2 regions of the Saccharopolyspora sp. NPDC049357 genome follow, and region 2 is predicted to be linked to the other one. Evidence: riboswitches for the same ligand, from Rfam matches in the RefSeq annotation. Region 2 holds a riboswitch; the other holds the start of a gene.
The links. A riboswitch is a leader RNA that binds a small molecule or an ion and turns the genes downstream of it on or off. The one in region 2 is predicted to bind thiamine pyrophosphate.
Positions count from the first base shown of each region.

Region 1: another riboswitch for thiamine pyrophosphate. It lies ahead of thiD (bifunctional hydroxymethylpyrimidine kinase/phosphomethylpyrimidine kinase); the one in region 2 lies ahead of thiO (glycine oxidase ThiO).

Region 1 is NZ_JBFAQJ010000063.1:12,844-20,415, forward strand. It holds gene AB0J91_RS31430 (hypothetical protein) at 25-963, shown strand; gene AB0J91_RS31435 (hypothetical protein) at 979-1,368, shown strand; gene AB0J91_RS31440 (polysaccharide pyruvyl transferase family protein) at 1,469-2,587, shown strand; gene AB0J91_RS31445 (hypothetical protein) at 2,578-2,847, opposite strand; gene tenA (thiaminase II) at 3,072-3,782, opposite strand; gene thiD (bifunctional hydroxymethylpyrimidine kinase/phosphomethylpyrimidine kinase) at 3,904-4,701, opposite strand; TPP riboswitch at 4,689-4,781, opposite strand; gene AB0J91_RS31460 (lipoyl domain-containing protein) at 4,823-5,059, opposite strand; gene AB0J91_RS31465 (hypothetical protein) at 5,233-5,973, shown strand; gene AB0J91_RS31470 (hypothetical protein) at 6,213-6,410, shown strand; gene AB0J91_RS31475 (AMP-binding protein) at 6,625-7,572, shown strand, end outside.
Region 2 is NZ_JBFAQJ010000009.1:131,689-139,260, reverse strand. It holds gene thiD (bifunctional hydroxymethylpyrimidine kinase/phosphomethylpyrimidine kinase) at 1-593, shown strand, start outside; gene AB0J91_RS10545 (FUSC family protein) at 765-2,714, shown strand; gene AB0J91_RS10540 (thiazole synthase) at 2,915-3,679, opposite strand; gene thiS (sulfur carrier protein ThiS) at 3,682-3,882, opposite strand; gene thiO (glycine oxidase ThiO) at 3,879-4,997, opposite strand; TPP riboswitch at 4,989-5,096, opposite strand; gene thiE (thiamine phosphate synthase) at 5,398-6,069, shown strand; gene AB0J91_RS10520 (S1 family peptidase) at 6,147-7,271, opposite strand; gene AB0J91_RS10515 (hypothetical protein) at 7,438-7,572, opposite strand, start outside.

The sequences.
Region 1 (7,572 bases), on a different contig from region 2:
TACCGTCCGGAGAGGAGATCACCCATGGATGACGCCGACGCAGTCGTGCCGCTCCGGCCGGGTTTCGACATCCAGGTCCGCGGCTTCAGCCGCAACCAGGTCGTCGAGCACATCGAGCTCCTGGAAGATCAGCTGCGCATGGTCACCATCGACCGCAACGAAGCGGTCCGGCTGAACAACGACCTGCGCACGCTCTGCGACGACACCCGCAGGAGCCTCGACCGATCCGAACAGCGGCTCAAGAGCATCGAGTCCTCCGACACGGGCCTGCCCGCCGCCTCCCAGCGGGTGCAGAACATGCTCGCGATCGCCGAGGACGAGGTGCAGACCCTGCGCGATCAGTCCAAGCGGCAGGCCGAGATCATCCGCGGCACCGCGGAGACCGAGGCTCGAGCGCTGATCAGCGAGGCCGAGCGCGCCGCCGACGAACTCCGCGAGGAGTGCACCGACCTCGTCAACGACGTCGAGTCCCGGCGCGCGAAGCTGCAGCGCGAGCACGAGCAGAAGATCAGCGAGCAGCGCAGCCGCGAGTACCGGCTGCGCCAGGAGATCCGCAACGAGTACAAGCGGGTCATCGCCAACGCGCAGGAGGAATCCGACGCGCTGATCTCCGAAACCCGCAGGCAGTGCGGCCAGTGGGACGCCGAGTCCGAGCAGATGCGGCTGGAGGCGCTGGAGGAGATCCGCGTCGAGCGGCAGCGGCTGGAAGAGCTCCGAGCCTCGGTGCTCGCCGCGATGGACCAAGCCAAGCAGGTGCTCGACGAGTCGGCCGCGAACGTGCGCGCCCAGACCGACGCCGCCACGACGCCGGAACCCGACGGCCCGGTCGAGCCGGAAGAGAGCCGGTTGCAGGAGGTCACGCTGCCCGAGCAGCGCGACGACGTGCAGACCTACACGATTCCCATCGAGCAGCAGCACACCAACAACGGAGCGCCGCAGGCTCCCAGTGCGCGGCAGAACTGATCAGGGAGGCGACTCGTGGAAATGCTGGTGCTGATGTTCGTCTGCGGCCTCGCGGTGGCCACCCTGGTGTTCTGGCCGCTGCTCCACCGGGCGCAGCGCAAGGCGACCGAATCGAAGCCGACCGCTCCGCACGGCAAGCACGCGCTGAGGGCGACTTCAGCCCCGGAGGACTCCGCCACCGCACCGGAGGCGAGCGGCTCGGACGAGAAGACCGACCGCGAAGGTGACGGCGAGGCCACGCAGCCGGTGAAGATCGAGGCGACCGCACCGAGGCCTCGCGAACCGGAACCGATGGAGATGCCGGAGCTGCCGACCGACATCTTCGACGCCCGCTACCGGGCCAGGTTCAACCGCACCAAGCGGCGCCTGGAGCGCATCCGCGCGGAGATCACCAACGCCGGCTGACCCCGGCCGTCCGGCCCGTGCGGTGCGACATTGGTACGGGCATTTTGCCGGTTGCTAGGTTCGAAGGCGAACCTGGCAACCTACGGCTGGAGTCTCCCCGGTGAAGAACCCGCCCCGGATCTACCTCGTCGCCACGACAGGCCACCCCAACTACGGCGACGAGCTGATCGCCGCGGCCTGGCTCAAGCACCTGGCGAAGGTGGCTCCCCAAAGCGAGGTCTGGCTGGACTCCCCCAACCCGGGGCCCAGCGCCGTGCTGCTCTCCCACCTGCACCCGAACGTCAAGTTCACCGACACCTTCTGGCGCTTGTGCTGGGAGGCGCCCGACGACGAGCCGTGGTCGGTCGCGGCCTTCGTGCAGCACGCGATCCACAACCCCGGCCTGGCGCCGCGCTGGGTCTCCGGCATCGACCTCGCCTCGCAGATGGACCTGTTCCACGTGATCGGCGGCGGCTTCATCAACGGCATCTGGCCGCGCCACATCGGCCTGCTCGCGGCCACCGCGGCCGCCGCGCACCGCTCCGGCGGCCGGGCGGTGATGACCGGGCAGGGCCTGTCGCCGATCGCCGAGGCCGCCGAGCCGCTGCTGCGCAGCCTCGCCGAGCAGTTCGAGGTCGTCGACGTCCGCGACGAGCCGTCGGCATCGCTGCTGATCGAACCGTCGGTCACCGGTGACGACATGTTCTTCGGCGTCGAACCCGGGCTCTTCCGCACCGACGACGACGATCTCCGCGACGTCGTGGTGTGCATGCAGTCGGACCTGCTCGACGAGTCGGTGCCCGCGCTGGCCGGGTTCCTGCTGGACACGCTGCGCGAGTGGCGGGTCGAGCCGGAGCAGGTGGCCTTCGTGGAGGGCATCCCGCGCGCCGACCGCGAGGTGTTCTCGCTGGTCGAGCACGATCTGCCGGGCGCCCGGTTCCACGCGTTCGACGAGATCATGCGCGACGGACTGCCCGCCAAGCCCGGCCAGCGGTGGCTGTCGACGCGGTTCCACCTGCACCTCATGGCCGCCGCCGCGGGCGCGAGCGGGGTCGCGGTGTCGATCAACTCGGGGTACTACACCAACAAGCACCGGTCGTTGATCGACCGCGGTTCCGGCTGGGAGCTGAGCGAGGGCCTGCGGATTCCGTCGAGCCCCAGCGCCGGCGGCTTCAGCTCCGCCGCGCTGCGCGAGTTGCAGCAGCGCAAGGCGGCGCTGGCGAAGGCGATCTACGGCTGAGGGACCCGGTCCTGCTCGATGCGCACGGTGTCGGCGAGCGCGTTGGTCTCCTCCGGGGTGCGCGACTCGGGGATCTCGCACTCCGGGACCTCGGGCTCGACCGCCGACTGCGGCCAGATCTGGGGCGCCTCGATGCCGGGAAGCAGCTGCGCGGACTCGGGGGTCTCGCGACCGTCCCCGCGACGGTCGGCGATGTAGAACGGCGCGGCGGCCAGGATCGGGATCGACATCCCGAGAAAAACGATCAGAAGTGAAGACATTGCCCCAGAACTCCATCCACGCCCGCGGAAGATTCCGCCACTCACAAACGCCCTGCTAGGACAGGGGGCTCGCCCAGCATGTCGTTGTGCGAGCCACTTCGTTAACACCGCAAGATTGTGTCACGCATCACATGATGAATCACGCTGTGGTGCAACCCGAAACGGATGACGGCCCGCCACTACCGGCGAGCCGTCATCGGTGTTCTCGAAACGCGAAACCCTTGTCACGCAAGGAATTTCGCGGTGGGCCAGGTTTCCTTGACCCACGCGCCGTTCCAGAACACCCACTCGTACTCGGTCGCCCGGGTGAACGCGGCGAACATCTGCTCGCGCGTCGCGTCGTCCGAGCGCTCCGCGACCTTGTCGACGAGCTCCCGGGCGGCCAGCACGGCCTCGGCGAACTCGTCGTCGGCGTAGGTGGTGATCCACGCCTTGTAGGGGTGACCCTCGATGTCGCCGGTGGCGTCGAGGATCTTGCTGCCGACGTACTGGTACACCCAGAAGCACGGCAGGATCGCGGCCAGCAGCACCGGGTACGACTCGGTCAGCGCGCAGGAGCGCAGGTAGGACGTGTAGGCCAGGCACGACGGCGAGGTGTCCACACCGGAGATCTCCTCGTCGGTCAGGCCGAACTCGGCGACGTAACCGGCGTGCAGCCGCCGCTCCTCCACCAGCGCGCCCTGCGCGGCCCCGGCGAGGAACGCCGCGTCGGCGGCGTCATCGGCCCTGGTCGCCGCGGCCGACAGCGCCTGCGCGAAGCCGACCAGGTATCGCGCGTCCTGAACGATGTAGAAGGCGAAGACGTCCCGTTCCAGGCTGCCGTCCGCCAGCGCCTTGTTGAACGGGTGGTCCACGATCGCCTGCTGCAATCCGGCGGTGCGCTCCCACGCCTGGGCGCAGAACCCTCCGGCGGGCGGAGCGGGCAACGTGCTCATGAGAACCCCTCGCAGAAGTCGGAATCTCGGGTGCGGTGGCGAAGCGGCGGGCGGTTCTGGTCCGAACCGTCGATGATCGAAGTCCGTTCTGCCCGGACAGTTCCCACCAGGACGGCCCCGCTCACCACCAGTGGTGGAAGTGGTGCACCGGACCGTGGCCGCGGCCGACGTCGAGGCGCTCAGAGGCGCGCAGGGCCTCGGTGAGGTACTGCTTGGCCTCGCGGACGGCCTCCAGCCAGTCCGGGCGCTGCGGGCGCAGCGCCGCGATCGCCGCCGAGAGCGTGCACCCGGTGCCGTGATCGTTGGTGGTGGCCACCCGCTCGCTGCTGAGGAACTCCGCCAGCCCGTCGCCGTAGAGCAGGTCGACGCTCGACTCGCCGCTGAGGTGCCCGCCCTTGAGCAGCACCTGCTTGGCGCCGAGCGCGGCCAGCCGCTCGGCCTGCGCGGGCATCTCGTCGGGACCGCCGATCTCGGCTTCGCCGAGCAGGTCGGCCGCCTCCGGCAGGTTCGGCGTGATCAGGTCCACCCTCGGCAGCAGCTCGTCGCGCAGCGCACCGACGGCCTCCGGCGCGAGGAGCCGGTCACCGCTCTTGGCGACCATGACCGGATCGAGCACCACGAACCGAGGCGAGTAGCGCTCCAGCACGGCCGTGACCGCGCGGATGACTTCGGCGTTGGCGAGCATGCCGATCTTGACGGCGTCCACCCGGACGTCGTCGAGCAGCGTCACCAGCTGGTCGGTGATGAAGCCCGGCGGGACCTCCTGCACCCGGCTCACCCCGGTGGTGGTCTGCGCGACCAGCGCGGTGATCACCGACATGCCGTAGGCGCCGTTGGCCGAGAACGCCTTGAGATCTGCCTGGATACCGGCGCCACCGCTGGGGTCGGTCCCGGCGATGGTCAGCACATTGGGAGCCATGACGTCCCTCCGCTAGTACGAGCTAGGTCAGGTTCAACGGGTCTGTTCTCAGCCCTGGCAGGGCACCCCGCGTCACTGCCACCAACCTAACAACCCAGGGCAAGCCCCCGGCCCGCGCGGTTCACTCGATCAACCCGATCACCTGGCCCACGTGGAGCACTTCGCCCCGCTTCACCTGGTGCCACAGGGTTCCCGTTGCCAGCGCCGACACCCGGATCGCGGCGCCGTCGGTCTCCGCGGGACGCAGCTCGGCCAGCGGCTGCCCCGCCCGCACCCCGCTCCCGTCGGAGGCCAGCCAGCGCACCAGCCGCCAGCGGGCCGGGCCCGTGCGCTCACCCGGCAGGTGAAGATCGGTCATCCCAACCCCCCGGCTTCCAAGAGCCGCAAGAATGCGACGAATGCCGCAGCGGATGAGCCCAGCGGAGGGAAAAGCCACCCCGATGGAGCAGTGCGACCGCGATCGATTTCACACCGTGAAAGCCCCCACCGGAAGGCAAGGTCATCCTCCGCAGCCGACTAAAGTGGAGGGCGATGGAAACCACGACCGATGCCCCAGGCTTCGCCCGCTCGCGCCGGCAGCGTTCTGAACAGGACCCCGCGCAGATCTGGGCGCCGCTAGCGGACCTGACCGAGGCCGCCGTCGCGGCCGCCGGATCGGGGACGGTGGCGATCACCCGCGGTTTTGACCGCAACAGCCGTCAGCGCGCCAAGGCACTGCGCGATCTGCTGGCCCGACGCGACGTGCCCGCGATCGAGGTCACGCCCGCCCCGGGCAGCGACCGGTTGCTGGCCGACGTGGCGGTCAGCGCCGTGGTCAACCTGATCGGCGCCGGTTCGTGGCAGCCCTACCGGCTCGCCGCGCAGCTGCGCGCACCGGTGCTGACCCCCAAGCCCGGCACCGAGCCGGGTGACGAGGTCAGCCGGGATGTCATCGCCCTGGCCGGCGAGGAGTCCGGCAAGCGCGACGTCGCGCTCTCGCACGTCGCGGTGCGCGGCGACAAGCCCGCCGAGGGCCGGCTCACCGTCTCCTTCGACGACACCGAGCAGGTCATCGACGGCGGCTGGCTGACCGCCACCGTGACCGGCGACCAGCTCAGCGTCCAGTTCGGCGGCCAGGAGCAGGACGAGCGGTCGATCAACACCGGCAAGATCCGAATCGAGGCGTCCGACGCGCCGCACCGCCTGGTGCGCGACGAGCTCCCGATCGCCGACTTCGAAGGCGCGGTCGTGCTCTCCGCCGAGCCCGCCGGGCTGAAGGTACGCCCGGTCTGACGGTTTCTTGGGCCGGACGAGTGTCGTCGGCTAACAGCGTTCGCTCAGGGGCGATTCCCGGTTGGGGGGGTCGCCCCTGAGTTGCGTTCGGGCCCGCGAACCCGGCCGTGACCGCGCACACTTTCCCGTTGTTTCGGCGAAACGCCGTCACGCCCCTCGGATCGGTGCGTCCCTCCACCAGGAGCGCGCGCTGCGCGGCTTCACCGCACCAAGCGGATCGGCACAGGGAGGCTGGGACTGTGGGGTCCAACCAGGAGTGGCACGTCAGTTGCCGCGACGTCGCCGGACGGCGACGAGACATGTCGGTGTTCGTCAACCACGGCCGGGTCGTCATCGTCGCGCCGCCTGGGGAGACGGCGGTGCTCTCACCGCTGGAGGTCGGCCGCTTGCGCGCGGCCCTGCGCGACGCGGTGGTCACCGCCGCCGACGTCGACTAGGACCCTGGGGGTCGGCGCGGCGGGAGAGGCTCCCCCTTCCCCGCCGCGCCGTCTAACTTCGCCCATCGCGGCTGGCGAGGAGCGGCGAGGACGGGAGCCGTTCCGCTCTCGCGCGATCGCGGAACCGGGATACTCGACACGGAGGACTTGGCCGGGAGGATTACTCACGGCACAATCTACTCCCGAGTAGGTTTCACGGACGAGGGGTGACCGAGTGAGCGTTCTGCGGCGACTGCCCAGCTTTCTGACCAACCACGCCGCACCGGCACTGCACACCTTGTTCGTGCTGGTGAAACAAGGCGTCGTGCGGCCCATGAGGCCGGACAAGCTGGTGCGCATCGCGCTCGCCTACCGGCGGTGGGGCATCACCCTGCCGCTCGGCTTCGCCGTCGGCGCCGCCCGCCACCCCGATCGCCCCGCCGTGATCGACGAGCGCGGCGCGCTCAGCTACGCCGAACTCGCCACCCGCACCACGCGCCTGGCCGCCGCGCTGCGCGACCGCGTGCCCGGCAAGACCCGCATCGGCGTGCTGACCCGCAACCACCACGGACCCGTCGAGGTCATCGTCGCCGCGGCCAAGCTCGGCGTCGACGTGGTGCTGCTCAACGTCGGGCTCAGCACCCGCCAGCTCGCGGACGTGCTCGCCGAGCAGGACGTCAGCGTGCTCGTCCTCGACGAGGAGTTCACCGGGCACCTGCAGGACCTGCCCGGCGACCTCGACGTCGTCCTCGGCTGGGCCGACGGCCCCACCGAGCACAACACCCTCGACCACCTCATCGCCACCGGCACCGGCAAGCAGGTGCCCCGGCCCAAGCGGCACTCGCGGCTGATCGTGCTCACCTCCGGCACCACCGGCACGCCCAAGGGCGCCCGCCGCCCCGACCCGCCGAGCCTGAACCCGGCCGGCGCGGTGTTCTCCCGCATCCCGCTGCGAGCGGGCGAACGCGTGCTGCTCAGCGCTCCCCTGTTCCACACCTGGGGGATCGCCGGATTCCAGCTCTCCGCCGTCCTCGGCGCCACCTTGGTGCTGCGCCGCAAGTTCGACGCGATCGACACGCTGCGCACCATCCAGCGGCACCGCGTCGGCGGCATGTTCGGCGTTCCGGTCATGCTCCAGCGGATGCTCGACCTGCCCGCCGAGGAGCGCGAGCGCTTCGACACC
Region 2 (7,572 bases):
AGACCGGGGTGCTCGCCTCTGCCGCCACCATCGACGCCGTCCTGGACGCCTGCGACCGGCACGGGATCGGCCGCGGCGGCCGGACGCCGTTCGTGGTGGATCCGGTGGCCGCGTCGCGCAGCGGCGAACCGCTGCTGCGGCCGGACGCGCTCGACGCGCTGCGCCACCGGGCGTTCCCCCGGGCCACGCTGGTCACCCCGAACCTCGACGAGGTGCGGCTGCTCACCGGCATCGACGCGCGCACCCGCGAGGACCTGCTGGACGCGGCCAAGGCGATCCACGCCTTCGGATCGGAGTGGGTGCTGATCAAGAGCGGGCACCTGCCCGACGACCCCGAGTGCGTCGATCTGCTCTTCGACGGCACGGAGTCCATCGAGCTGCCCGGCCCGCGCTACGCCACCGAGCACACCCACGGCGCCGGCGACGTGTTCGCCTCGGCGATCACCGCCGCGCTGGCCAAGGGCGCCTCGATGCCGGACGCGGTGCGCGGCGGCAAGCGGTTCGTCACCCGCAGCGTCGCCGACGCCTACCCCCTCGGCTCCGGCGTGGGACCGGTCTCCACCTTCTGGCGGATCAGCCCTCGCTCGTACTGACCAATCATTTGAGTGATTCTCGTCGGCATCCTGTAACCCGATAGGTGCTACTCGTCGACATAGGTCGGAGAGGGGCGTAATTCCAGGCGCGGAACCTGGAGGGCGCGGCGAGGGACGACAGGGGTTTGCGAGAGCGTGGCTAGAGCGGTGTTGACAAGGGCACGGGGATGGATGGCCACCGAGGCGGGTGCGCCGGATCCTCGGCAGCGCCAATACGTGCTGCTGGTGGTGCTCGCCGTGATCGCCGGAACGTTCGCGGGCTGGTTCTTCGAGCTGCAGACCCCGGTGCTGCTGGGAGCGCTGACCACCGTGCTGGCGCTGACCGCCACCAGCGGTCAGGCGCTGCGCTCCGATCTGCGCAGGTTCATGTGGCTGACGCCGGCGCTGGTGCTGATGATGGCCGTCGGGCCGATGCTGACCAAGGTGCCGGTGCTGGCCGGGCTCGCCGTCGCGGTGGTCGTGTTCGGCACCGGGATGCTGCCCGCGCTGGGTGAGCACTACCGCATCGGCGGGCAGATCTTCGCCGCCGCGGCCCTGGTGACCACCACGACCGGGATCGGCAACGACCAGCCGTTCCTGATCCTGCTGGCCTCGACCATCGCGGGCGGGCTGTTCGCGCTGCTGCTGCGGGTGATCACCGGGGTCGCCGACCCCGGGCACGCGACCCGCGTCGCGGTGGCCCGGACACTGCTGACACCCGGCCCCGGCGTGCTCGAATCAGCCGCTGCCGCGTGGCGCGCCGACGGTTCCAGCACCTGGCTCGGACAGGTCCTGGCGGGTTCGGCCCGGTTCCGCGCCGCCCGCGAGACGCTGCTCGCGCAGGCTCAGCAGAGCGACCGGATCGAGGCCGAACGGCTCCGCGAGATCGTCGCCGAGGCCGACCAGGTCGCCGCCGAGCTCGCCCGCGCGATCCGCTCCCGCGCCTGCACCGGGCTGCCGATGGCCGCCCGCCGCGACCCCGCCCAGGCCGTCATCGCCCGGGGCGGGCGGCAGGACGTGCCCGACGCCGTCGGCGGCGTGAACCAGGGCCTGGACCGGATCCGCGCCGCCGTGGTCAGCCGCGACGAGAGCCCGGTGCCGCCCGCCGAGGACGGCGCCCTGCGGGAACGGCTGCTGGGCGCGGTGCGCGCGCACCTGTCGTTCCGGTCCTCGCTGTTCCGGCACGCGCTGCGCTGCACGCTGGCGGTCGCGGTCGGCATGGTGATCGTGCTGCTGCTGCGCGACCCGTCGGCGTCGAGCCTGCTGCTCGCGCTGTACGTGGTGCTGGCTCCCGCGGCCCGCGACAGCATGACCGGCGCGCTGGAACGCACCGGTGGCGCGGTGCTGGGCGTGACCGCCCTGGCCATCCTGATCACCCTGCTGCCGGGCGCCTACCTGCTGGTCCCGCTGGTCATCGGCGGGATGCTGCTGAACATGCCGAGGCTGCGCGCCGAGTACCAGGTCGTGCTGGGCTGCCTGATCGTGATCACCGTGGTGGACCAGGCGATGACGCTGGACCGCCCGCTGGTCAACGTCGGGATCAGCTTCGCCGCCAACACGGCCGTGGGCGCGGCGATCGCGCTGATCGTCGGCTACGTGAGCTACCTGGTGCTGCCGAGCAGCATCGTCCCGGACGTGCGCGGCGCGGTCCGCTCCACCGTCTGGTCGGTCTCGGAACTGCTGCGCAGCGTCCGCGCCTCCGGCCAGGGCGCCGATCTCCCGAAGGCGCTGCAGGCGGCGAACGTGCTGGCGCTGCGCCGCACCCAGGACCTGCTGGGCATGCCCGCGCTGCTGGACGGCACCGGCGAGGAGACCGACGACAACCACGCCACCCGCGCCGCGGCGATCGCGCTCGACGCGCTCCGCCAGGACGTCGCCACGCTGGCCTTCCGCCCCGCCGAGGAGCGCAAGGTCGCGGTTCCGGCGCTGCGCGCGGTCGACGACCTGCTGGGCGGCAAGGCCACGGCGAAGATCCCCGACATCCCGGCGAGCGGCGCCCCGGCCTCGGAACTCCTGGCGAGCTCCCTGGTCGAGAACGCCCTCCACGCCCGCCAGGCCATCGACCGGACCTTCGGCTACGACAACCCCTGGAAGAGCTACACGATCAGCTTCGTCCGCCCCGAACGCCTCCACATCCGCTGAGGCCGGGTCTTTCGAATTTCGCGCGAAGTTCGAACGCCGAAGTTCCGACTCGAATTTCGCGCGAAATTCGAATACGACCCCAGGCTTCGGGCTTTGACCTGGGAAGACACGCCCGGGCGCGGGGGTCCGTTCGAAATTCGCGCGAAGTTCGAAGGCTGCGCCCGGGCTCGGGAGTGCTGTCAGGGTGGGTGTTGGGGGTGTCAGCCCATGGGGGTGCCGGGGCTTGAGGCTTGGGCCCAGAAGCGTTGGGGGATCCTTCCGGCTTGCGAGGCCAGGCGGCCCGCTTCGACGGCGCTGCGCATCGCCGTGGCCATGCGCTCGGGGTCCTGGGCACGGGTGACGGCGGTGGCCAGGAGGACCGCCGAGCAGCCGAGCTCCATCGCCAGGGCCGCGTCGGAGGCCGTGCCGATGCCCGCGTCGAGGACGATCGGGACGGTGGCGCGGGAGACGATCATCTCGATGTTGTGCGGGTTGCGGATGCCCAGTCCGGTGCCGATCGGCGAGCCCAGCGGCATGACCGCCGCGCAGCCGACCTCCTCCAGCTTCAGCGCCAGGACCGGGTCGTCGTTGGTGTAGGCGAGGACGACGAAACCCTGGTCCACCAGCTGCTCCGCCGCGTCCATGAGCTCGATCGGGTCGGGCAGGAGGGTGTCCTCGTCGGCCACCACCTCCAGCTTGACCCAGTTGGTGCCCAGGGCTTCGCGGGCGAGCTGCGCGGTGAGCACCGCTTCGGCCGCGGTGCGGCAGCCCGCCGTGTTGGGCAGCGCCTCGATGCCGAGCTTGCGCAGCAGGTCGAGGACACCGGTGCCGCCACCTGCGTCGGCGCGGCGCATCGCGACGGTCGTCAGCTCGGTTCCGGAGGCGATCAGCGCGCGCTCCAGCACGGCGAGGTTGTTCGCCCCGCCGGTCCCGGTGATCAGGCGCGAACCGAACTCGCGGCCGGCGATCAGCAATGGGTCGTCCACGGTCACCCTCCTTGCACTGCGGTGAGGACTTCGATGGTGGCGTCGGCGTGCAGCGCCGTGGCGGGCCACGACGCGCGCGGCACCACCGCGCCGTCCAGCGCCACGGCCACGCCTCGTTCCGGCACGCCGAAGTCGTCCAGCACTGACGCGAGGGTGGCGCCCGCGGCGACCTCCCGCGCGTCGCCGTTGATCACGACGTTCACTGCTGTCCTCCCAAACGGCTCGGATCGGTGGCCTTGATCAGCGGTTCCGGCTCTTCGCCGCGCAGCAGCGCCAGCACGGCGTCGACGGTGACCGGCGTGAGCAGGAACCCGCCTCGGTGGTGCCCGGTGGCGGCGAGCACTCCCGGCTCCAGCCAGCCGATCACCGGCAGGTTGTCGGTGGTGCTCGGGCGCAGCCCGGCGGTGGCCTCGACCAGCGCGTACTCGGCGATGCCCGGCATCACGGTCTCGGCGTCGGCGAGCAGGTCGCGGACGCCCCCGACGGTGACCTCGGTGTCGAAGCCGACCTCGTGCTGGGTGGCGCCGAGCACCACTCCCCCGTCGTCGCGCGGCACCAGGTAGCAGGGCCTGCCGCGCACCGGGCCGCGCACGGTGCGGGTCGGCGGTGGCAGCGCGGTGGCGCGTCGCCGCAGCCGCAGGATCTCGCCCTTGACCGGGCGGATCCGGTCGGCGAGCGCCGGGTGCAGCGAACCCGAGTGCGCGCCTGCGGAGATCACCGCGACATCGCACTCCACAGTGGACTCGGCGAGCTCGACCGCGCCCTGCCGGACCACCTCGGCGCGTTCGGCGATGAACTCCACGCCCGCCGCCTCCGCCGCCGCCCGCAGCGCGGTCAGCGCGAGCCGGTTGTCCACCGCGAGATCACCGGGCACTTCCAGGCCACCGCGCACCGCGGGACCCAACGATGGCTCTCGCCTGCGCAGTTCGCGGCCCGTCAGCCGAGTGACGCTGCGGCCCAGTCCGGCCAGGTATCCGGCGACGTTGTCGAGCTCTTCGCGGTCGGCGCCGTCGACGCCGAACATCAGCGTTCCCTCGGTGCGCAGCCCGGACGGCAGACCGGCCGCGCGGCTCAGCTCGTCGGCGAAGTCCGGCCAGCGGTTCAGCGACGTCGAGCCCAGTTCGAGGAGTTCTTCCTCGCCGGGCCACGCCTCGGCGAGAGGTGCGAGCATCCCGCCCGCGACGTACGAGGCACCCGAGGCGGGGGCCGGATCGACCAGGCTCACCCGGTTGCCGACCGCGGCAGCGCGCCAGGCCACCGACAGGCCGACGACTCCGCCGCCCACCACGACGACATGATCGGTTCGTTTCTCAGACAACTCCACGCTCCCTGCGCCGGCATGACCCGGATCAGGTTCGACGGTCGGAGCCCTGCGCTCCCTCTCAGCCCGGTCCGCCGGGCTCCCGTGCTCACCGCCATCCACAGTACCCGCCCGCAGATCGCAACGTCAGCGCCTGGTACGGGACAAACGCACAGGAGCTGCCTAGGAAGGCGGCGGAGCCACTGTTTCAGGTGTGGGGCTCAGCTCGCACCGCCGCGGGTTCTGAGCGGCTTCGTGGCGAGTACGCCGCGACGCCGATGTCCACCCCCTGGGTAAGCGGAATACATCAGGAGCGGCGCACGGAGACCACGGAGCCGCTGCGCTTTCCCCTTCGGGGGTTTCCGCCACCCGCACCGCCAAGCAAAAGGACCGCGAGACAGGCCTTAGGGTGGGGGACATGCCTGGATTGGACGGCTTCGGGATTCGCGCGCGCCTCGCCGAGGCGAAGTTGTACCTGTGCACCGACGCTCGCAGCGAGCGAGGTGACCTCGCGGAGTTCGTTGACGCCGCGCTCGCCGGTGGTGTCGACATCATCCAGCTGCGCGACAAGGGCCCGGGCGGCGCTCCGCTGGAGGCCCGTCACGAGCTCGCCGCGCTGGAGGTGCTGGCCGAGGCCTGCGTGCGGCACGGCGCTCTGCTGGCGGTCAACGACCGCGCGGACGTCGCGATAGCGGCGGAGGCCGACGTGCTGCACCTGGGCCAGGACGACCTGCCGGTGGACATCGCCCGTCGCGTGGTCGGCGACCAGGTGGTGATCGGCCGCTCCACGCACGACATCGCCCAGGCCGACTCGGCGGCGACCGAGCCGGGCGTGGACTACTTCTGCACCGGACCGGTGTGGACGACCCCGACCAAGCCCGGCCGTCCCGCCGCGGGCATCGACCTGGTCCGGCACACCGCCGAGCACCGGGGGCACGGCCGTCCGTGGTTCGCCATCGGCGGCATCGGCCCGGAGAACCTCGACGAGGCCATCGAGGCGGGTGCCGAGCGCATCGTGGTGGTCCGCGCGATCACCGCCGCCGACGATCCCGAAGCCGCCGCCCGCGACCTCCGGGCACGGCTCGCCTGACCTGACGACGAACGACCCCCGGGAATCCCGGGGGTCGTCGTGCGTGACGTGGTGTCAGCGGGAGCCGCTGTCACCGATCACTGGGTCAGAAGGGAGACGCCGTAGGCCGACAGGGCCTCGTTGACCGGCTGGAAGTAGGTCGTGCCACCGCTGGTGCAGTCGCCCGAGCCACCCGAGGTCATGCCCTGGGCCTGGTCGCCCGAGATGAACGAGCCACCGGAGTCGCCCGGCTCGGCGCAGACGTCGGTGCGGGTCAGGCCCTCGACGGTGCCCTGCTCGTACTGCACGGACTGGTTCTTGGCCTCCAGCGTGCCGCAGTGCCAGCCGGTGGTGGAACCGGAGCGGCAGATCGACGCGCCCTCCGAGGCCTCCGTGGAACCGGCCACGGCAACCGTGCCGCCGTTGTAGTCGTTCACCGCGGCCTGCGGGCTGTCGTCGGTGCCGACGGAGATGAAGGAGTGGTCATCACCGGGGAAGGACGAGCCCTCGAAGGTGCCGCTGGGCTCGGTGGTGGTGTCGCCGGTGCCGCCGCAGTGGCCGGCGGAGACGAACCCGCCCTCCACGGCGAAACCGACGGAGCAGCGAGCGCCGCTGCCGATGTAGTAGGCGTTGCCGCCCACCACGTCCATCAGCGTCCGGGGCTGCTCCTGCGACTCGACGACCTTCACCGCCTCGGCGGGCACGCCCGCGGCCTGCGCGAACTGCGCGGCCTCGGCCGCGGCACCCGGCTTGGCGGTGACGACGACGGCGTTCTGCTTGTTGCTCGCGTACCAGCCGGTGACGCTCTTCGGCGCCTGGGCCTTGCCCGCGTTGAGACCGTCGACGACCCCGTTGAGCTGCTTCGTGCTGAACGCGACCTGGCGGACCTCGGCACCGGCGGCGCGGACCTGCTCGGAGCGGGCCGCGTCGGTCACGCCGACGACGAGCTTGCCGGTGGCGGAGTCGAAGTAGGCGCCGCCGAAGGAGTCGGCCAACGCGTCGCGCAGGGTGCTCTCGGTGCGCTGAGCGGCGGATTCGAGCTGAAGCCGACCGAGGGCCTGCTGCTCGGTGAGGCCGAGGTCTCGCTGCATCGCCTGGAGCAGCGTGCCCGCCACCGGGACGGCGGTGGGTGCGGTGGCGGTGGCCGGCATGGTCAGCGCGGCGACCGTGCCCGCGGTGACCAGAACGGTCCCGGCAATGCGAGCCGCGAGTCTACGTTTCATCTCGTGTCTCCCTTGTGATGACCTGATCTCTCAAGGCCCCGTCGCCGGTCCAGTATCAGATTTTCTCAGGGGAATCACATCCAGCTTTTAGCGCAATGTGCGCAAAACAACTCCGATTGCTCCTTGATCAGCACCGGAATCAGGATCATTTCACCGTTTTTCGCAGTTATCGGAGCGGCAGTCCTGGAGCGATCGACTCGGAGGTCGGTTCGGTGGTCGAGGATTGCGTTGTGGGCGAACCGGTTTCGCTCGGCTGCTGCGTCGGCGGCTCGCTCGGGGCGGGTTGCTGCGAGCTGGTCGG